3 regions of the Pantoea sp. C1E2 genome follow, and region 3 is predicted to be linked to each of the others. Evidence: riboswitches for the same ligand, from Rfam matches in the RefSeq annotation. Region 3 holds a riboswitch; each other region holds the start of a gene.

Region 1 (7,207 bases), on a different contig from region 3:
AACACAATGCCCATCACCGTATCAGGTTTGATGCGGCTGTTCTGGCTGATAAAACCGGTGGCGAGTGCGCACAGCATGCCCGCGATAAAAGCGCCGATCGCAAAGGGAAAACCGATCCACCACGCCAGCACCACGCCGGGAAACACCGCGTGACTCATGGCATCGCCGAGCAGTGACCAGCCTTTTAACACTAAAAATGCGGACAGCATCGCGCACGGCAGTGACAAAATCAGCGTTATAATCAGCGCCATATTCATAAATTCGAAATCGAAAGGGCTCAGCAATATTTCACTCATTGACGTTGATCTCCTGTGCCAGACGAGCGCGTCGCCGCGCGGCCAGCACGCCATGTTTAGGCGCAAACACAAACGCCAACAGGAACACCAGAGTTTGCGCCACTACAATCACGCCGCCGGTCGCACCATCAAGGAAATAGCTGCTCCACGCGCCGAGGAAACTGGTGATGCTGCCGATAGCCACGGCAATCATCAACAAACGCGGGAAGCGGTCGGTGAGCAGATAAGCTGTGGCACCCGGCGTCACCACCAGACAAATCACCATAAAGGCACCGACGGTTTGCAACGCGGCGACGGTGGAGGCGGCGAGTAGGGTAAAGAACAGGATCTTCAAGCCGGTGGTATTCAGTCCTAGCGCGCGCGCGTGGCTTTCGTCGAAGAACGTCACCATCAAATCTTTCCACTTCAGCAGCAACAACGTCAGTGTCACCACGCCGATGGTGCCGAGCTGCCAGATATCGGCGGGCGCCACCGCGAGGATGTTGCCGAGCACGATGGTTTGAATATTGACCGACGTCGGATTGAGCGACACCAGAAAGAGCCCAATGCCGAAGAAGGAGGAGAAGATCAGTCCGATGATCGCGTCCTCTTTCAGGCGTGTGCGCTGGTTGAGAAACAGCATGCTGCCCGCCGCCAGTCCGCCGGAGAGAAAGGCACCAAGTGAGAAGGGCAACCCCAGCATGTACGCGCCAGCCACACCCGGCACTATCGAATGTGACAGAGCATCACCAATCAGCGACCAGCCTTTCAGCATCAGAAAGCAGGAAAGAAACGCGCAAATCGCCCCGACCAGCGCGGCGATCCACATCGCATTCAGCATGTATTGATAGCCAAATGGCTCAATAATCCACGACATGATCCGCCCCCGGCCGTGCGGCAATCTTTTGCAGCAACGCGGCATTGCGCTGCTGTACCTCACCGTCAAAGGTGCGTGCCAGATTGGCGGCGGTGAAGGTGTCGCGCAGTAAGCCGCTCGCCAGCACGGTGTTTTTGACCAGCACGCAGCGGTCGCAAAAATCAGGGATGGTGTTGAGATCGTGCGTGGAGACCAGCATGGTACGGCCCTCATCACGCAACTCCTGCAACAGGGTGATGATCGCCGCTTCAGTTTTGACATCGACGCCGGTAAAGGGCTCATCCAGCAGGATGATTTGCCCACTCTGCGCCAGCGCCCGTGCGAGGAAGACACGTTTTTTCTGCCCGCCGGAGAGTTCGCCAATCTGACGATGGCGGTAATCACTCATCCCGACGCGTGCCAGCGCCTCATCCACGCTGCGTTTATCTTCGGCTCGCGGGATACGCAGCATATTCATGTAGCCGTAGCGGCCCATCATCACGACATCTTCCACCAGCACCGGGAAGCTCCAGTCCACTTCTTCCGACTGCGGCACATAGGAGACGATATTGTGTTTTAGCGCGCGCTTAGCGGGCATCTCCGCCAGCGTGACCAGACCGGTTGAGAGTGGCACAAAACCCATAATGGCCTTAAACAGCGTCGATTTTCCCGAGCCGTTGACGCCCACCAGCGCGGCGATGCTGCCCGCTGGCACGGAGAAAGATGCCTGACGCAGCGCAGTGTGACCGTTGCGGTAGGTGACGCTAACATCCTGCACGTTTAGGGTCATTTTTGGCTCCCGGCGGTGATGCCTTTTACCACGGTGTCTGTGGTCACTCGAAGGAGGTCAAGGTAGGTCGGAACTGGCCCATCGCTATTGCTGAGAGAGTCAACATACAGCACGCCGCCGTAGTGAATACCCGCTTCACGCGCGACCTGTTGGGCCGGTTTGGCGGAGATGGTGCTTTCGCTAAAGATGGTCGGAATGTTTTGAGTTCTGACCGCATCGATCACTTTGCGCACCTGTTGCGGCGTGCCCTGCTGATCGGCATTGATCGGCCACAGATAAAGTTCTTTCAGACCTAAATCACGCGCCAGATAGGAAAACGCGCCCTCACTGGTCACCAGCCAGCGCTGGTTTTCAGGCAATTTTTCGATCCCGGCGCGCATCGGTGCCAGAGTCTGCTGGATTTGCGCTTTATAGCGATCGGCATTGGCCTGGTAAACGGCGGCATTGGCGGGATCGTATTTTTGCAGTGCTTTGCGGATGTTATCGACGTAAATCAGCGCATTGTCTGGTGACATCCAGGCATGCGGGTTGGGTTTACCGTTGTAAGGGCCTTCGGTGATGCCTAAGGGTTCAATGCCTTCGGTCACCGTGACTTCAGGCACGCCTTTCAAGCGCTGGTAAAAGCGGCTAAACCACTGCTCCAGATTAAAACCGTTTACCAGGATCAGATCGGCGCCCTGTGCGCGACGGATATCGCCTGGGGTAGGTTGGTATTCGTGGATCTCTGCGCCGGGCTTGGTAATAGACGTCACTTCGGCGGCATCACCCGCGACGTTTTTTGCCATGTCTGCGATCACCGTGAAAGTGGTGACCACTTTGAGTTTGTCGGCAGCAAATGCCGAAGTGCTCATCGCGAGCGTAAGCATCACAACCGATACAACGTGCCTGGTCAACATAGTCATCCCCTGAGAAGTATAGCCTGTGCTATACATTATAGTGAATGCTATGAATGTGAAGTGTTTTTGTACACCTTTTGCTGTTTACGACAAAAATTTACGTAAGTTGAAGTTGCAGAGGAGAGCAGTGAAAGTGGCTTATGCGATTTTCGAAATAGCGTAGAACATATTGTTCTTAAGGGCAGGGAGGTATTATTGAGAGCAAGAACACTTCACTGCGAATAATGAAGTGTTCCTGAGAGAGAATTAATCGATCGACAAATTATGAATGGCCAGCGCAGCACGCGCGGCTTCTTTGCCTTTCTTAATAAAGTGTTCGGTATAGAAGTTTTCCAGCACATCGACCGGCTGGAAATTGTGTGGCGTCAGCGAAACGGAGAACACCGGAACATTGGTGGTCAGCTGAACGTTCATCAGGCCATCAACGACTGCTGCAGCAACGAAATCGTGGCGATAGATACCGCCATCCACCACCAGCGCAGCCGCAACGATCGCGTCGTATTTGCCGGTTTCCGCTAGGCGTTTTGCCAGCAGCGGCATTTCAAATGCGCCCGGCACTTCCAGCACTTTTAATTCCGCTTCAACATTCTGTGCTTTTAATTCTTGCTCAAAACCCACCAAAGCATTGTGCACGATCTCTTTGTGCCAACCGGCTTTAATAAAGGCAATTCTAATATTTTTCATAATGAGTCCAACATCACCTGTAATTTCTTTGCGCTTGAAAAGTAGCAATAATGCCTTTGTATACCATATGTTACGTTTTCGATCCAGAACGTGCACGTAGCGATAAATGCTATGCGATGACGTGACGGCTGTCTTCGGCAATCCGTGCTTGACGGCGACCTGCACCTGCAATACAAATAGACGCGTCGGGGGAGTCTCGCCAAAGAGACTGAGAGGCTAAAAGCGCAATGCGCGGCTTAGCGACCCTTTGAACCTGACCCAGTTGATACTGGCGTAGGAAGACTGACAGCACCGCTCCGGTGTTGTCTGGCGCAGAGGATCGCTCGCGCCCTTTCCCTCCTCCTGTATCTGCGGGTCTCAGTCAACACTGAGAGGCCGATGTGAATTCCCTTTATATCCTGGATAACCTGCTGTGAGTCGCTGGACAGTATTAGGCTGCGGCGTGGCAGGCCTCTGCGTGGCAACGCTGCTGGCTGAACGCGGCGAAGACGTCGACGTCATTGGCGACGATTCCCGCCAGCCCGCCTCCTGGTTTGCTGGCGGCATGCTCGCACCCTGGTGCGAATCTGAAAGTGCACCCCAGGAAGTGATCTCTCTCGGGCAACACGCCGCTGGTTGGTGGCAACAGCGCGTCAGCAGCGTGGCGCATCAGGGAACGCTGGTGGTGGCGCCACCGCGCGACAGCCAGGAACTGACTCGCTTCGCACGCATGACCGAACAGCACCAATGGGTCGATCCCGGTGACATTGAACCGTTGCTGGCCGGGCGTTTTGCGCGCGGCCTGTTTTTTGCCGGGGAAGCACATCTTGACCCGCGCCTGGCGCTCACCGAAATGCGCGAAAAGCTGTTACAGCGCGGCGTGCGTTTTGATGCAAAACAACCTTCGGGGCGGGTGATTGATTGCCGTGGCATGCATGCCAAAACCGATCTTCCGCGTCTGCGGGCGGTGCGTGGTGAAATGGTGATTCTGCACAGCGATGAGGTGCAGTTCTCGCGTCCAATTCGCCTGCTGCATCCGCGCTTTCCGTGCTATCTGGTGCCGCGCCGTAACGGCCATTTCATGCTCGGTGCCACCATGGTGGAAAGTGACGATGCCAGCCCGATTAGCGCGCGCGCCATGATGGAACTGCTCAGCGCGGCTTACGCCATCCATCCTGCCCTTGCCGAAGCCCGCGTGGTGGAAAGCGGCAGCGGTTTACGTCCTGCCTATCCGGCCAACCTGCCGGAAATCCACTATCAAAACGACACCTTCTATCTTAATGGCATGTATCGCCACGGTTTTCTGCTGGCGCCAATGATGGCAGAACAGTTGATGCAGCGCCTTTTCGGGGAACAATCCTATGAACATTCAGCTTAACGGCCGAGCGATCCGCACCGAGGCCAGCACGCTCAGCGAATTGCTGATCGAACAGCAAATTGATGCCGCCTGCGTCGCCAGCGCTTTCAACGGCAACTTTGTGCCCAAAAGTCAGTACAGCAGCCAGCGACTCGAAGAGGGCTGCCAGCTGGAAGTCTTGTCCCCGATGCAGGGAGGTTGAACCATGTTTTACGATTTCGCTCCCCAGTCACGTTTTCTACTCGGCACCGCGGGCTATCCGTCACCGGCGATTCTGCAACAGGCGATTGCCGCCTCCGGCACGGACATCATCACCGTCAGTTTGCGTCGTGAAGGCGCGGCGGGTGCGGCTTTTCGCGAACTGCTGACCGGTCTGGACATTCGCGTGCTGCCGAATACCGCGGGTTGTCACACGGTGAAAGAAGCGGTGACCACCGCGCAGATGGCACGTGAGCTGTTCAATACCTCGTGGATCAAACTAGAAGTAATCGGTCATGCCGACACGCTCCAGCCGGATCCTTTTGCGCTGGTTGAAGCGGCACGCATCCTGTGTGCGGACGGTTTTCAGGTCTTCCCGTACACCACCGAAGATTTGATCGTCGGTGAGAAGCTGCTGGAAGCCGGTTGCGAACTGCTGATGCCGTGGGGCGCACCCATCGGTTCCGGGCAGGGTCTGCGCAATATCGAAGGATTGCGCGCGATGCGGGCGTGGTTCAGCGATATCCCGCTGATTATTGATGCCGGTATCGGTGCGCCATCGCAGGCCGCGCAGGCGATGGAAATGGGCTTCGATGGCATCCTGCTCAATACTGCCGTGGCGAAAGCCGGCGATCCGGTTGGCATGGCGAACGGTTTCCGTCTGGCGATAGAAGCGGGACAGGCCGCACGCAGTGCCGGATTGATGGAGAAGCGCGATATGGCGGCGGCTTCTACACCGATCTTTGGTCTGGCGAGTCTGAGTTAAGGAGCCACCATGGATCGCTATCAACGGCAGATGATGCTGCCGGAAATCGGCACAGCAGGTCAGCAAAAACTAACGGATGCGCGCGTATTAGTGGTGGGGGCGGGCGGATTGGGTGCCACGTTGTTGCCGCAATTGGTTGGCGCAGGCGTCGGTTTTATCCGCCTGTGTGACGACGATGAAGTGGCCCTGCACAACCTTCATCGCCAGACGCTATTTACGATGCAGGACATCGGTCACAGCAAGGCAGCACGGGCGCAACAGGCGCTGTTGCATCGTAATCCCGAGGTGCAGATAGAGGTGGTGCCACGGGCTATTGGCGCCAGCGATCTGCCGCACCTTCTCACGGATATCGATCTGGTGGTCGATGCCGCTGATAACTTCGCGGTGACCTATCAACTTTCCGACGCCTGTCTGGCAGCGCAGATTCCCTTGATCAGTGCCTCGGTGTTGGGTCGCCAGGGCTACGTCGGTGGCTTCTGCGGCATCGCGCCCAGCTATCGGGCGCTGTTTCCGCGCTTACCCACCTCAGCAGCCAACTGCAACACCGCGGGCGTAATGGGGCCGGCGGTGGCCACGCTGGGCGCAATGCAGGCACAGATGGCGTTAAGCGTGCTGCTGAGCCTGCAGCCTTCGCCACTGGGCAGCGTCATCAACTGTGACTTCATTAACTGGCATATTCGCGCGTTCCGTTTCGACGGCGCAGAAGAACCTGAGAACATCGTGCCCTTTATCGATGAGCCACTACTGACAGCCGACGATTGCATTGTCGAATTACGCGGTGAGGAAGAAGCGCCCGTCAGCGTAGCGAACAACGTCGAACGTATTCTGCCGCAGGCGATAGCCGATTGGCAGCCGCCGCAAGATCGGCGCATCGTGCTGGTGTGTGCCAGTGGAATTCGCGCGGCGCAGGCAGCCTCGGTGCTAACAGAACGAGGATTTACCCGACTGGCGATGCTGGCGGCACGACGACCATGACTCCGATCTGTTTTAAGGACATCACCTTTAGCTGGGGCGAACAGGCGCTGTGCCAGCAATTCAATCTGCAACTGCGCGGCGGTAAAACCACTGTGCTGCTAGGCCGCAGCGGCATTGGGAAAAGCACCTTATTGCTGCTGGTGGCGGGGTTGTTGCAGCCGCAACAGGGCGAAATTAGCGGCTTACCGGGCAAAGTGGCGTGGATGGGGCAACAGGATCTGTTGTATCCCTGGCTGACGGTGTTGGAAAACGTGATGCTTGCGGCGCGTCTCAACGGTGAAAAACCCGATCGCTCGCGCGCAATGTCGCTACTGGAGCAGGTGAAGCTAGGTGAGGTGGCGCAAGCCTCACCGGATAAACTTTCCGGCGGGATGCGTCAGCGTGTGGCACTGGCACGTACGCTGTATGCCCAACGCGAAGTCGTGCTGATG
Region 2 (7,207 bases), 2.6 Mb from region 3:
GCACGATGCAGACACTGCGCGGCCTCGGTATTCGTGCCATTGAGATCCCTACCGATTCGGTGACGGGCATTAGCCTCGAAGCCCTGGAACTGGCATTCGAGCAGTGGCCAATTAAGGCCGTGGTGGTGGTGCCAAATTGCAATAATCCACTTGGATTTATCATGCCTGAGGCGCGCAAGCGTGCACTGCTGGCATTGGCCCAACGCTTTGATGCCGCGATCATTGAAGACGATGTCTATGGTGAGTTGGCATGGGAGTATCCACGCCCCATCACCATCAAATCTTTGGACATGGACGGCCGGGTGTTGCTGTGTAGCTCATTCTCTAAGACGCTGGCGCCCGGGTTACGTGTTGGCTGGGTGGCACCTGGACGCTACCGCGATCGCGTTTTGCATATGAAATATATCGGCACTGGCTCTACAGCCACGCAGCCACAATATGCGGTGGCGGAATTTATTCGTCTTGGCCACTATGGGCCGCATTTACGCCGGATGCGTCAGGTTTATCAGCGCAACTACGAGACCTTCAACTGCTGGGTTCGCCACTATTTCCCCTGTGGTATTTGTGTCTCGCGCCCGCAGGGTAGTTTCCTTATGTGGATTGAATTGCCCGAAGCCTTTGATGCGGTTCGGCTTAACACCGAACTGCGCGCGTTGAACATTCAGGTTGCTGTCGGATCGCTGTTTTCCGCCTCGGGCAAGTATCGTAACTGCTTGCGCCTCAACTATGGTTTGCCCATCAATGAGCAAACTGAACAGGCCATCGCCCGGCTTGGCGCCGCGGTGGAGAAGGCCATGCAGGCCTGTCATATCGAAACGGAGCAGGCTTCCTCTCTGACTGATTAAAGTGGAAAGGCAGGGCTGGAGAGAGAGGTAGACCAGCCCTGGCCCACTGCAAGCGACAGTGGGCAGGCACACTTTAGCGTGACCGGAAAAACACGCCAGCCCGCAGTTGGCAGGGCGCGCGTGAGATTCCAGCCAATTTAGCGCGTTTGCAGACTGTTACAGCGCTTCTGCAGGCTGGGTTCCAGCTTCAACCAGTGCCAGCAGTTCCTGGGTTGCCTGACGCCAGTCAGCGGCCTGAGTAATGGCACTCACCACGGCCACACTTCCAACCCCCGTAGCCAAGACTTCAGGCACACGCGCTAGCGAAATACCGCCGATCGCCACGGTCGGTATATCCTGCAACCGCGCCAGATGGCGTTTAAGTTCGACAACACCCTGCGGTGCTGAAGGCATATCTTTGGTTTGCGTTGGATAGATATGACCTAACGCGATATACGATGGACGCAGCGCCAGCGCGCGATCTAACTCGGCATCGTCATGAGTCGACAACCCCAGTCGCAATCCTGCCTGGCGAATGGCATCCAGATTGGCCACGTCCAAATCCTCCTGACCAAGATGCACGCCGTAAGCGTTGTATTTGATCGCTAATCGCCAGTAATCGTTGATAAACAGGCGAGCACGATACTGCTTGCCCAACGCAATCGCTTCACGCACAGCATCTTCTACTTCATGATCCTGGCAATCTTTGATGCGCAACTGGATGGTGCGAACGCCGGCCTCCAGTAAGCGCGCAATCCACTCTACGCTATCGACAACAGGGTACAGCCCCAGTTTGGGGGCTGTGGCTGGAAAGGCGTCGGTCATACTTTTTCCTCTTTAAGGGCATCGGCGGCGTGATAAAGCTCGCCACCACGGCTACGGAAGGCATCCGACATCTGCGCCATGCCGATTTCAATCGGCTGGGCTTCTGCCTGCTGACGAGCAGCATATTCACGCACTTCCTGGGTAATTTTCATCGAACAGAATTTCGGACCGCACATTGAGCAGAAGTGAGCCACTTTGCCCGATTCCTGCGGTAATGTCTCATCGTGATAGGCACGCGCGGTATGTGGATCGAGCGCCAGATTGAACTGATCTTCCCAGCGGAATTCGAAGCGCGCTTTCGACATGGCGTTATCGCGGATCTGCGCGCCGGGATGGCCTTTGGCCAGATCGGCGGCATGCGCGGCGATCTTGTAGGTGATCAGTCCCTGCTTCACATCTTCTTTATTCGGCAAACCGAGGTGCTCTTTCGGAGTGACGTAGCACAGCATGGCGCAGCCAAACCAACCAATCATTGCGGCACCGATGCCGGAGGTGAAATGATCGTAACCGGGTGCGATGTCGGTGGTGAGTGGGCCGAGCGTGTAGAACGGCGCTTCGTGGCAGTGCTCTAGCTGTTCGGTCATGTTGCGGCGAATCATCTGCATCGGCACATGGCCTGGACCTTCAATCATTACTTGAACATCGTATTCCCAGGCAATTTTGGTCAGCTCACCTAGCGTGTGCAATTCGGCAAACTGGGCTTCATCATTGGCGTCCTGAATCGATCCGGGACGCAGGCCATCGCCGAGTGAGAGTGCCACATCATAAGCGGCGCAGATCTCACAGATCTCACGGAAGTGGAGGTAGAGGAAACTTTCCTGATGATGTGACAGGCACCACTTCGCCATTATCGACCCACCGCGTGAGACTATGCCGGTCAGGCGTTTGGCGGTCATCGGCACATAGCGCAGCAGTACTCCGGCGTGAATAGTGAAGTAATCAACTCCCTGTTCGGCTTGCTCCAGCAACGTATCGCGGAAGATTTCCCAGTTAAGGTCTTCCGCCACGCCGTTCACTTTCTCCAGCGCCTGATAAATAGGTACTGTGCCAATCGGCACCGGGCTATTACGTAAAATCCACTCGCGCGTTTCATGGATATAGCGGCCTGTGGAGAGGTCCATCACCGTATCGGCGCCCCAGCGTGTTGACCACACCAGCTTCTCAACTTCCTCCTCAATGGATGAACTCACCGCCGAGTTACCGATATTGGCATTCACCTTCACCAGGAAATTTCGGCCAATGATCATCGGCTCGGATTCGGGGTGGTTGATATTGGAGGGGATGATGGCGCGACCGCTGGCGACTTCCTGACGAACAAATTCGGCGGTGATATTTTCTGGCAGATTGGCGCCAAAGCTGTGTCCTGGATGCTGTTGTAGCAATACTTCACCGCGAATACGCTCACGCCCCATATTTTCCCGCACCGCGATGAACTCCATCTCCGGCGTGATAATGCCCCGGCGTGCGTAATGCAATTGTGTGACGCAGCGGCCGGCTTTGGCACGACGCGGCTGCGGCAACTGCTCGAAACGCAGGTGATCCAGCCCTTCGTCGGCTAAGCGCTGTTGGGTGTAATGCGAGCTCAGCTGGTGGATGGTTTCGCTATCATCGCGTTCTGCTATCCAGTTAGCACGTAGCCTGGCTAATCCCTGATGAACATCAATGGTGGCTGCGGGATCGCCATAAGCGCCCGCCGTGTCATACACCGGGACCGGTTCATTCTGTTCATACTGAGGGTGATCTTTGCTACCGCCGATGTGTGTCGGGCTGAGCTGAATTTCGCGCATCGGCACACGGATATCCGAACGGCTGCCAGTAATCCAGATACGTTTTGAATTGGGGAATGCGGTGCCTTGCAGCGAATCGATAAATTCCTGCGCTTGTGCGCGTTGTTCACGACGAGAAGTTTTAGCAACAGACATAGCAAGTTTCCTGAATGAAGGGGAAGTTGCTTGTCCAGAGTTCGGAAGGAGTAACAGGGGCGATGCGGGGCGCCAGCATGCACCGTTCTGATAATGTCTACTCTTGTTCCCTTCGCAGGTACTAACCTGATCAGGTTCCGCGGATCCCGAATAAACGGTCTCAGCCCCTTAGGGCACTCCGACAAGGTAATGTTTTACGATAATCGCAAAACGTAGGCTCTCATTTGGTTAAAGAGACAATAAAAAAGCCCATTCAGCATAAGAGGGCTTTTTCGGAATAACAAGTTTTTTACATAGTGCGAGTTTAAGCGGGGCGAGCCATATTGCTTTCATTGGCGACTGGCGGGCGCGCCAGCTGGTTATCCCAGGCTAGTTGCACCAGCTTATCTTCCAGCGTGAAGCGTGACTCCAGCACTTCACCCACTTCGGACAACGCCTTTTGGAATTCAACACAGTTATCGTCATTGATCGCCTGCTGTAGATGGCTGTCATACAGTTGCATCATGCGATCGGTATTCGCTTCCAAAGCCGGATAGATTTGTGCCGCCGCAATGAGTGGGCTGTCTCCTTCCATCTCGCTGATAATACGTTCATAAATACTGAAATGACCGGTTGAAAGGTAATCCACCAGACTGTGGCAAAATGCATCCAACGCCTGTTCATCCAGCGCACTGAGCGCCTCTTTATTGGGCTTCATGCCGATTAATGCGTAATAGCTGACAAGCAACTGTCGGCGCGCGCGCAGCCACGCGTCGACTAATTCATTACCGCCACTTACACGCCTGGCCAGGTCATCTAACTGGGTAAGCATATGGGGCTCCGGGTGAGTTATAGTTATCCATTACACACTTAACATCAGGATTTCAGCGTGCCATTCGACGCTAAGGACAACGAATAAGATGCAACGTGAGATCTCAAGCGTAGACGCTGGCTGGTGGATTGTCAGCCATGAACAAAAACTTTGGTTACCGCAAGGCGAGCTGCCGCATGGCTTATCCGGCGATTTTGGCCTGACAGGAAAGACCGCGATATTAATTGGTGAGTGGCAGGCTGAAAATGTCTGGCTGATACGAGAATCACGCCCGGATAATATGGGCTCTGTTCGCCAGCTAATCGACGAAGATGTTGGGCTTTTCCAGATGGTTGGGCGCGGTGTTCAACTGGCGGAGTTTTACCGATCCCATCGCTGGTGCGGCTACTGCGGACACGAAATGCACCTCAGTAAACGTGAGTTTGCCTGCCTGTGTCACCATTGCCGCGAGCGCTATTATCCGCAGATCGCGCCGTGCATTATCGTGGCTATTCGCCGAGGCGATGAGATCCTGCTGGCTAACCATGCGCGCCATCGCAACAGCATTTACACAGTATTGGCTGGCTTTGTTGAAGTAGGGGAAACGCTGGAACAGGCCGTGGCGCGTGAGGTGATGGAAGAGAGCAACGTACGGGTGAAAAATGTCCGCTATGTCACCTCGCAGCCGTGGCCCTTCCCGCACTCCTTAATGATGGCATTTATGGCCGAGTATGAAGGCGGAGACTTGCAACACGATGGCAAAGAGTTGCTGGATGCTGGCTGGTATCGTTATGACGATCTGCCGCTACTCCCGCCGCCGGGTACGGTGGCACGACGGTTGATTGAAGATACCGTTGCCCTGTGTCGCGCCAGCGCGCCGTGAAAATGCTACACTGGCGGCCTTAGCATGAGAGAGCCCATTATGAGTGAACTGAAGAACGATCGTTATCTGCGCGCCCTGTTACGTCAGCCGGTAGATGTCACCCCGGTATGGATGATGCGACAAGCCGGGCGCTATTTGCCGGAGTATAAAGCCACGCGTGCTGAAGCCGGTGATTTTATGTCGCTGTGTAAGAATGCCGAGCTGGCGTGCGAAGTCACCTTGCAGCCGCTGCGTCGCTATGCGCTGGATGCAGCGATCCTCTTCAGCGATATCCTGACAATTCCTGATGCGATGGGACTGGGGCTCTACTTTGAAACGGGTGAAGGCCCGCGTTTCTCAAATCCTATTACATGCCGCGCAGATGTTGATAAGTTGCCGATTCCGGATCCAGAGGACGAGCTGGCTTATGTGATGAATGCGGTACGCACCATTCGCCATAACCTGAAAGGCGAAGTGCCGCTGATCGGCTTCTCTGGCAGCCCATGGACGCTGGCGACCTACATGGTCGAAGGCGGCAGCAGCAAAGCTTTCACCAAAATCAAAAAGATGATGTATGCCGAGCCGCAAACTCTGCATAAGCTGCTGGATAAGCTGGCTGACAGCGTCATTCTTTACCTGAACGCGCAGATTAAAGCGGGTGCACAGTCGATTATGGTCTTCGACACCTGGGGCGGCGTGCTGACAGGTCGCGACTACCGTGAGTTCTCGCTCTACTACATGCACAAAATCGTTGATAGCGTGCTACACGAGAACGAAGGTCGCCGCGTGCCGATTACACTGTTCACCAAAGGCGGTGGTCAATGGCTGGAAGCTATCGCGGCCACCGGATGTGATGCCCTGGGTCTGGACTGGAGCACCGATATCGCCGATGCCCGTCGTCGTGTAGGTGACAAAGTGGCGCTGCAGGGCAACATGGATCCATCCATGCTGTATGCACCGCCAGCACGTATCGAGCAGGAAGTGGCCACCATTCTGGAAGGCTTCGGTGCGGGTGAAGGCCACGTCTTCAACCTGGGCCATGGCATCCATCAGGATGTGCCGCCAGAACATGCCGGTGCATTCGTGGAAGCCGTGCATCGTCTGTCACGCCCTTACCATCAGGGCTAAGCATGGATTTAGCCGCGCTGCGAGCCGAACAGCTTCAACGCGCTGCTGACGTGGTGCGGCAGGATGATTTTGACGTCCTGCCGCCTCGTTTTATCGCCGGTGCGGACGTCGGTTTTGAGCAGGAAGGCGCCATTACCCGCGCGGCGCTAATCGTGCTGGAGTACCCCTCATTGCAGCTGGTGGAGCATCGCATTGCGCGTATCGAAACCACCATGCCGTACATCCCTGGTTTTTTGTCCTTTCGCGAAGTACCCGCACTCCTCGCCGCCTGGCAACAGCTCACTCATCAGCCTGATCTCCTGTTTGTTGACGGTCAGGGTATTGCTCATCCGCGACGGCTCGGGGTGGCTGCCCATTTCGGTTTATTGGTGGATGTGCCCACTATTGGCGTGGCTAAGAAACGGCTGTGTGGTCGGTTTGCCGAGCTAAGCGGGGAACCGGGGAGTCGTCAGCCGCTAATGGATAAAGGTGAGCAGATTGGCTGGGTGTGGCGCAGTAAAGCGCGCTGTAACCCGCTGTTTGTCTCAACGGGGCATAGAATCAGCCTGGAGAGTGCGCTGCATTGGGTGGAATTATGTACGTCGGGCTATCGCCTGCCCGAACCCACACGCTGGGCCGATGCGGTTGCCTCAGGTCGACCGACATTTCTACGTTGGCAAAATGCGCGTTAACGCTGTTTGCGCGCGGCTTTTGCGGTACACTGCCGCCAGCTAACCTATTGAGAGTAAGTTTGATGTTACAGAACCCCGTCCATTTGCGTCTGGCGAAGCTGGAAAGCTGGCAGCATATGACCTTCATGGCCTGTCTGTGCGAGCGGATGTTCCCCAACTATTGGGCCTTCTGTCAGCAGACCGAA
Region 3 (7,207 bases):
TGCGATAACATGCCGGAAAATGGCCACGTCACCCGCAACGTCATCATCCAGCTGGCAGAACGCCACAGCCATGAACTGGCGGAGTACATTCAAACGCACATCACCTTCCCGTCCACCATGGTGGATCGCATTGTCCCCGCGATGACTGATGCGGCATTTGATGCGCTGGAAGCACGCTTAGGCAGTAGCGATCCGGTGGCGGTTGAAGCAGAACCCTTCTTCCAATGGGTCATCGAAGATAATTTCGTTAATGGCCGCCCGGCATGGGAAAACGCCGGAGCCGAACTGGTCAGCGACGTGCTACCGTTCGAAGAGATGAAGCTCCGCATGTTAAATGGCAGCCATTCGTTTTTGGCTTATCTCGGCTTCCTGGCCGGATATGAACACATCAGTGATTGCATGGCCGATAGCAACTTCCGCACGGCAGCACGCGCGCTAATGTTGCAGGATCAGGCTCCGACGCTACGCACGAAGGGTGTGGATCTCACCGCTTATGCCGATTCGCTGATTGCGCGCTACGAGAACAGCGCCATCAAGCATCGCACCTATCAAATCGCTACCGACGGCACGCAGAAGCTGCCGCAGCGTTTGCTGGACAGCGTGCGCTGGCATCTGCGCAACGGCACCTCCTGTGACTATCTGCTGCTCGGTGTGGCGGGCTGGATGCGCTACGTGAGCGGTGTCGATGAACAGGGTCAGGCGATTGAGATTCGCGATCCCATGAAGGAGCAGTTGGCGAGTATAGTGGCGCACAGTGATGAGGGCACGCAGCGCGTAGAAGCCTTACTGCGTTTGCAAGCGGTGTTTGGCGATGATTTACGTTATCAGACCGCCTTCGTTTCACGAGTGACTGAGCTCTACAAGCAGCTGAATACGCAAGGCGCACGCGCCACGGTACAGGCCCTTGTGACGCAGGCATAAGTGCCTTCACAAATGTGTAGCGCAGATGCAGCGTGCTGATTAGACTGAACCTTTCTCATCGAGCTGGCGTAGGCCAGCCGTAATACGGATATTGCTGCATGTCGATTGCCTATACCATAACCACCAGCGAACCCGTAAATCAGCAGATTTATCGTTATCTGCGCAAAGATATCGTGACCTGCGTCATTCATCCGGGCTCGTTGCTGTCGGAAAAGGAAGTGTCCGCGCGCTTTAACGTGTCGCGCCAGCCAGTCCGCGAAGCCTTTATCAAACTGGCGGAAGCGGGCCTGGTGCAGGTGCTGCCGCAGCGCGGAACATTCGTGCGCAAGATTTCCGCCCAGCGTGTAGCCGACGGCCGTTTTATCCGTGAAGCAGTGGAGATCGCCGTGGTACGCCGCGCCGCGCAGGAGATCAGCCCCGAGGGATTGATGGCGCTGGAGCATAACTTGCAGCTGCAGCGTTTAGCCGCCGATCGTCACGACAGCCAGGCATTTTTAACGCTGGACGATGAGTTTCACCGCTTAATCGCCGAAGGAATTAACTGTTCGCTGGCGTGGGAGACGGTGGAAAACATCAAAGCCACCATGGATCGCGTGCGCTTCCTGACCTTGAGCGAAGTTTCACCGCCAGAGAGTTTGATTCAGCAGCATCAAGACATCTACAACGCGTTAAAAGCACAGGATGTTGAAGAGGCAGAAACTGCGATGCGCCGTCATCTGCAGGAGATGATTTTGACCATTACGCCGATTGCTGAACGCAATAGCGAGTGGTTTGAAGCGCCTTAACATGGTTCTCGCGGACGGGCAGTGCACTGCCCGACCGCGAAATGGCAAGCAAGCCAGGTTTAATTAAGCAATGGTCACATCTTTCGCCAGATAGACATCCTGCACCGCATTAATCAGCTGCACGCCCTCTTTCAGCGACTTCTTAAACGCCTTACGACCCAGAATCAGCCCCATACCGCCCGCACGTTTGTTGATTACTGCAGTACGCACAGATTCGGCAATATCGGTGTCCCCTGCAGACGCCCCACCTGAGTTAATCAATCCGGCACGGCCCATATAGCAGTTCGCCAGCTGGTAGCGCACCAGATCGATCGGATTCTCAGTGGTTAGCTTGCTATACACGCGCTCATCGGTATGACCGAATTTCACCGCTTTATAACCGCCGTTGTTCTCGGCCATCTTCTGCTTCACGATGTCTGCGCCAATGGTGGCTGCCAGATGGTTGGCCTGACCGGTTAAATCGGCGCTGGCATGATAATCCACGCCGTCTTTCTTGAAGCCATCATTGCGCAGATAAGCCCACAGCACAGTCACCATGCCCAGTTCATGGGCACGCTCAAAGGCCGATGAGATCTCTTCAATCTGACGACGTGACTGCTCTGAACCGAAGTAAATCGTCGCGCCCACCGCTACTGCACCCAGATTGAATGCCTGTTCGACGCTGGCGTACAAGGTTTGATCGTACTGAGTGGGATAGCTCAGCGTTTCGTTGTGGTTCAGTTTGACCATAAACGGAATACGGTGCGCATAGCGGCGCGAGACCGAGGCCAGCACGCCATAGGTGGATGCCACGCAGTTACAGCCGGCTTCAATCGCCAGCTCAACGATGTTCTTCGGATCGAAGTAAGCCGGGTTGGCGGCAAAGGAGGCGCCCGCGGAGTGCTCAACGCCCTGATCGACCGGCAGGATTGACAGATAGCCGGTGCCCGCCAGGCGGCCAGTGTTATACAGGGTTTGCATATTACGCAGTACGGCAGGAGAACGATTGTTATCGATCATTACGCGATCGACGAAATCCGCGCCCGGTAAATAAAGGCTGTCCGCTGGAATGGTCATGCAGCGATGTTGAAGAAGAGAATCCGCTTCTTTGCCCAATAACTGTACGATGTCCGTCATGTTGGCTCCTGAATAAATGGCTGGAATGGAACCGGCAATGGCCGATTCGCCCCCAACAGCCTGGACCGAAATGCGCCAGGCTGGCAAATTGCTGACACCATTTTTCAGACGGATACGCAGTAAAAAAATTCTGCCACCTTGCTATGAGCCGCCTTCAGTTTGAGTCCTGTAACGCGGAGGCACGCCTTAATGTCGGTTTTGCCTTACCACCATTGATGGAAATGGTGCACTGGCCCGATGCCTTTACCCACTTCCAGCGAGTCCGCGTGTAGCAAGGCCTGCTGCAGCCAGGCTTTGGCCTCTGTGACTGTGTCAGCCCAGTTATCATGACGCGGGCGCAGTGCAGCCAGCGCAGCTGACAGCGAGCAGCCGGTGCCATGGGTATGGCGCGTATTGATGCGCGGTGCGGTGAAGCGCTGACGCCCTGCACGTGTAATCAGCCAATCCGGGCTTTCGGCATCACTAAGATGGCCACCCTTCATCAGTACCGCTTCACAACCGAGATCCAACAGCGCATCGCCCTGCATCAACATGGTTTTCTCATCCTGCGCCATATCGCGTCCCAGCAATGTTGCCGCTTCGGGCAGATTGGGCGTGATCAGTGACACCTGCGGCAGCAGCAGTTCTCGCACGCTGGCCACCGCATCGGGCGACAGCAGCGGGTCGCCGCTTTTGGCAATCATCACCGTATCCAGCACCACAAACGGCAGGCTGGCGCGTTTCAGCCGCTCGGCCACCACTTCGACAATCGCGGTTTCCGACAGCATGCCAATTTTGGCGGCATCGATACGCACATCGTCCAATACCGAATCCAGCTGCGCGCCGACGAAGTCCGGTTCAATGCGATACACCGACTGCACGCCGCAGGTATTTTGCGCCACCAGCGCGGTGATCACGCTGGTGCCATAAGCGCCCAGTGCGGAGAAAGCTTTGAGATCCGCCTGAATGCCCGCGCCGCCGCTCGGGTCAGTACCAGCAATAGTTAACGCGTTGATGCGTTTCATACGACAACCTCCAGCGTCCATAATTTGTCGAGGAATGCCGCGACAAAACTGCCCGGTCCTTCAACGGCGCGCGCCGCCTGCTCACCCGCCATTGACATCACGCGACAAGCCGCCGCGACATGCTGCAAGCGATCGCCCGGCAAACTGCTGAGCGCCGCCACCACGGCGGAAAGCGCACAGCCGGTGCCGACCACCCGCGTCATCAGCGGGCTGCCGCCTGGAATGGCCAGCGTGCGTTTACCATCGGTGACGTAATCGACTTCACCAGTGACTGCCACCAGCGTGTGGTAATCCTGCGCCAACTGCTGCGCCGCGCTCAGTGCGGCATCGGCCTGATGCACGCTGTCCACGCCGCGTCCGCCCGCAGCCTGATTAGCCAGCGCGAGGATTTCCGAGGCGTTGCCACGAATCGCGGCGGGATGCAGGCTCAACAGCTGCTGGCAGAATTTGGTGCGGAATGAGAGTGCACCAACGGCCACCGGATCGAGCGTCCAGGGCATGCCCGCCTTTTGTGCAGCCTGCACCGCCGTCAGCATCGCATCGCGACGATCGCGGGTTAAGGTGCCGACGTTGATCAACAGCGCATCGGCAAAACCGGCAAACTGCGCAGCTTCTTCGGCATCGATCACCATCGCGGGAGAGGCCTGTAAAGCCAGCAGCACATTGGCGGTAAAGGTTTGCACCACGTCATTGGTCATGCAGTGCACCAGCGGAGACTGCTGCCGTAGCAGTTGCAGGGATTGCGCGAGTTGCGCGGGGGAAAGAAGGTCAGGCTGTGTCATAAAACTCCCAACCGGCGATCAAGAAGGCGAATGCGGTCAGGCATCTGACTTCCCTACGCTGGCATTATCCAGATCAGGTCAGCGGGTGTATCTCAGCCCTGCTTTACAGGGGCACCCCGAGTCATGGCATGGTAAACATGCCGCACACAGAATAAGGCGCGTAAGGGGAATTGTAAATCGTGGTGGTGTGCAGGGCGCGCAAAATGGCACTAAATCAAATGAGTGAAAATAATTTGATATCGTGAATTTAAAAAGGCCTGCCTCGATCAATTTTTATTAATATTCAACCTGCGACTGAATCTGCCAAATTTATTCTGATCATTGAAAAATCGACTAATAAACACGCGCATAAGCATTCATTGATGCACATCAACGCCCCACCCGGCGTGGCAAGGCCTAATCCCCCTCCGGACTTGAAGAGAGTCACTGCCAATCCAATTCCGGAATCGATAATGATCTCAAAATTATTCAGCTTTATTCCGCACGCCCATAAATGGCACGACATTCGTATTTCACGTAAAGGCGCAATTTGCCCTTCCGGCCGCCATTATTTTTCTACCTATGTTGAAGCCCAATGCAAAGGTTGCGGCGAGCATTTGCATAAAATTTATTATCGCGACATTAGCGATGCGGAAGCACGCCGTTGGTTAGGATGAATAACAGGCAAAAAAAAGCCCCGCAACATCCGTTGCAGGGCCTTGGTGTGGCTATAGCAGGAACTTATTCAGCAGGCTGCGTACGGATCAGGTAATCGAACGCGCTGAGTGAGGCTTTCGCGCCTTCGCCGCTGGCGATGATGATCTGCTTGTACGGCACCGTGGTGCAGTCACCCGCCGCGAACACGCCTTTCAGGCTGGTTTCGCATTTGGCGTCGATGATGATCTCGCCCATCTTGTTACGTTCTACCGCGCCTTCAAGGAAGGTGGTGTTCGGCAACAGACCAATCTGCACGAAGATACCGCTCAGCGCGATCTCGTAGCTGGTCTGGTTGTTACGATCGATATAAGCCAGACCGGTGACTTTGCTGCCGTCGCCTTTCACTTCGGTGGTCTGCGCATTAAGAATCACATCCACGTTTTTCAGGCTACGCAGTTTGTCCTGCAGCACTTTGTCAGCGCGCATTTCGCTGGCGAATTCCAGCAGTGTCACGTGCTCAACCAGACCTGCGAGGTCGATAGCCGCTTCAACGCCGGAGTTACCGCCGCCGATCACCGCCGTGCGCTTGCCTTTGAACAGCGGGCCGTCGCAGTGTGGGCAGTAGGTCACGCCTTTGGTGCGATACTGCTCTTCACCCGGCACGCCCATGTTGCGCCAGCGTGCGCCGGTGGCAATGATGATGCTGCGTGATTTCAGCACCGCGCCAGACGCGGTTTCAATCGCGTGCAGACCGCCCTCTTTCGCAGCTGGGATCAGCTTGATGGCGCTCTGAGTGTCGATAACGTCAACATCGTAATCATCGACGTGGGCACGCAGTGAACCGGCCAGCTTAGCGCCTTCGGTTTTCTGTACTGAGATGTAGTTTTCGATGTCCACGGTGTCGAGCACCTGGCCACCAAAACGCTCGCCCATCAGGCCAGTGCGGATACCTTTACGTGCAGAGTAAATCGCTGCCGCTGCGCCCGCTGGGCCGCTGCCGACGATCAGCACTTCATAGGCGTCACGCTTGTTCAGCTCTTCTGCTGCACGCTTCTCTGCGTTGGTGTCCACTTTGCCGACGATTTCCGCCAGGCTCAGACGGCCCTGACCGAACTCTTTACCGTTGAGGAATACGGCTGGAACGCCCATCACATTACGTTCGGTGATCTCGTTCTGGAACATCCCGCCGTCGATAGCGGTGTGGCTGATGCGTGGGTTCAGCACCGCCATCAGGTTCAGCGCCTGTACCACGTCAGGACAGTTGTGGCACGACAGTGAGTAATAGGTTTCGAAATGCAGGTCAGTGTCCAGAGCCACCACTTGCTCCAGCAGGCTCTGCGACTCTTTCGAAGGGTGTCCACCGGTCTGCAGCAGGGCCAGCACCAGTGACGTAAATTCGTGCCCCATTGGCGAGCCGGCGAAACGCGGGCCGTTATTGCTGCCTGGGTTAGTGATCAGGAAAGAGGGTTTACGAACCGGACGATCATTCTCTTCACGGAAGCTGACTTTTTCTGACAAGCTCGCGATATCGGCTAACAGAGAACGGATCTCCGCAGATTTAGCGCCATCATCCAGTGTGGCAATCAACTCAACCGGTTTCGTTAATTTCTCAAGGTAAGCCTTGAGCTGTGTTTTTAAATTGGTATCGAGCATAGTGAGTTCCTGTCATGAAAATCGGGTGCCGTAGCACCCGATTGAGAAAGATCGAATGGCTGGGTGTTGCTTAGATTTTGCCAACCAGGTCCAGAGATGGAGCCAGTGTTGCTTCGCCTTCTTTCCATTTAGCTGGGCACACTTCACCTGGGTGAGAAGCCACATACTGAGCCGCTTTGATTTTACGGATGAGGTCAGATGCGTCACGGCCAATGCCTTCAGCGGTGATTTCGATAGCCTGGATGATGCCCTGTGGGTCAACAATGAAGGTACCGCGATCTGCCAGACCTTCGTCTTCGCGCATGATTTC

What was found. A riboswitch is a leader RNA that binds a small molecule or an ion and turns the genes downstream of it on or off. The one in region 3 is predicted to bind thiamine pyrophosphate.
Region 1: linked by a shared signal. The riboswitch ahead of ACXI0A_RS23520 (FAD-dependent oxidoreductase) and the one ahead of thiM (hydroxyethylthiazole kinase) in region 3 are both predicted to bind thiamine pyrophosphate.
Region 2: linked by a shared signal. The riboswitch ahead of thiC (phosphomethylpyrimidine synthase ThiC) and the one ahead of thiM (hydroxyethylthiazole kinase) in region 3 are both predicted to bind thiamine pyrophosphate.

The regions. Positions count from the first base shown of each region.
Region 1 covers NZ_JBSZHT010000004.1:427,044-434,250, reverse strand. The annotation lists gene ACXI0A_RS23545 (iron chelate uptake ABC transporter family permease subunit) at 1-296, opposite strand, end outside; gene sitC (iron/manganese ABC transporter permease subunit SitC) at 289-1,152, opposite strand; gene ACXI0A_RS23535 (manganese/iron ABC transporter ATP-binding protein) at 1,136-1,921, opposite strand; gene ACXI0A_RS23530 (metal ABC transporter solute-binding protein, Zn/Mn family) at 1,918-2,787, opposite strand; gene ACXI0A_RS23525 (6,7-dimethyl-8-ribityllumazine synthase) at 3,064-3,501, opposite strand; TPP riboswitch at 3,679-3,798, shown strand; gene ACXI0A_RS23520 (FAD-dependent oxidoreductase) at 3,914-4,858, shown strand; gene thiS (sulfur carrier protein ThiS) at 4,842-5,039, shown strand; gene ACXI0A_RS23510 (thiazole synthase) at 5,043-5,801, shown strand; gene ACXI0A_RS23505 (ThiF family adenylyltransferase) at 5,811-6,776, shown strand; gene ACXI0A_RS23500 (ATP-binding cassette domain-containing protein) at 6,773-7,207, shown strand, end outside.
Region 2 covers NZ_JBSZHT010000002.1:528,721-535,927, forward strand. The annotation lists gene ACXI0A_RS02680 (aminotransferase class I/II-fold pyridoxal phosphate-dependent enzyme) at 1-845, shown strand, start outside; gene thiE (thiamine phosphate synthase) at 1,002-1,649, opposite strand; gene thiC (phosphomethylpyrimidine synthase ThiC) at 1,646-3,571, opposite strand; TPP riboswitch at 3,662-3,762, opposite strand; gene rsd (sigma D regulator) at 3,876-4,382, opposite strand; gene nudC (NAD(+) diphosphatase) at 4,471-5,244, shown strand; gene hemE (uroporphyrinogen decarboxylase) at 5,284-6,351, shown strand; gene nfi (deoxyribonuclease V) at 6,354-7,022, shown strand; gene ACXI0A_RS02715 (YjaG family protein) at 7,085-7,207, shown strand, end outside.
Region 3 covers NZ_JBSZHT010000002.1:3,092,378-3,099,584, forward strand. The annotation lists gene ACXI0A_RS14835 (mannitol dehydrogenase family protein) at 1-921, shown strand, start outside; gene ACXI0A_RS14840 (FCD domain-containing protein) at 1,020-1,706, shown strand; gene fbaB (class I fructose-bisphosphate aldolase) at 1,770-2,822, opposite strand; gene thiD (bifunctional hydroxymethylpyrimidine kinase/phosphomethylpyrimidine kinase) at 3,026-3,826, opposite strand; gene thiM (hydroxyethylthiazole kinase) at 3,823-4,608, opposite strand; TPP riboswitch at 4,642-4,737, opposite strand; gene ACXI0A_RS14860 (hypothetical protein) at 5,061-5,264, shown strand; gene ahpF (alkyl hydroperoxide reductase subunit F) at 5,329-6,897, opposite strand; gene ahpC (alkyl hydroperoxide reductase subunit C) at 6,968-7,207, opposite strand, start outside.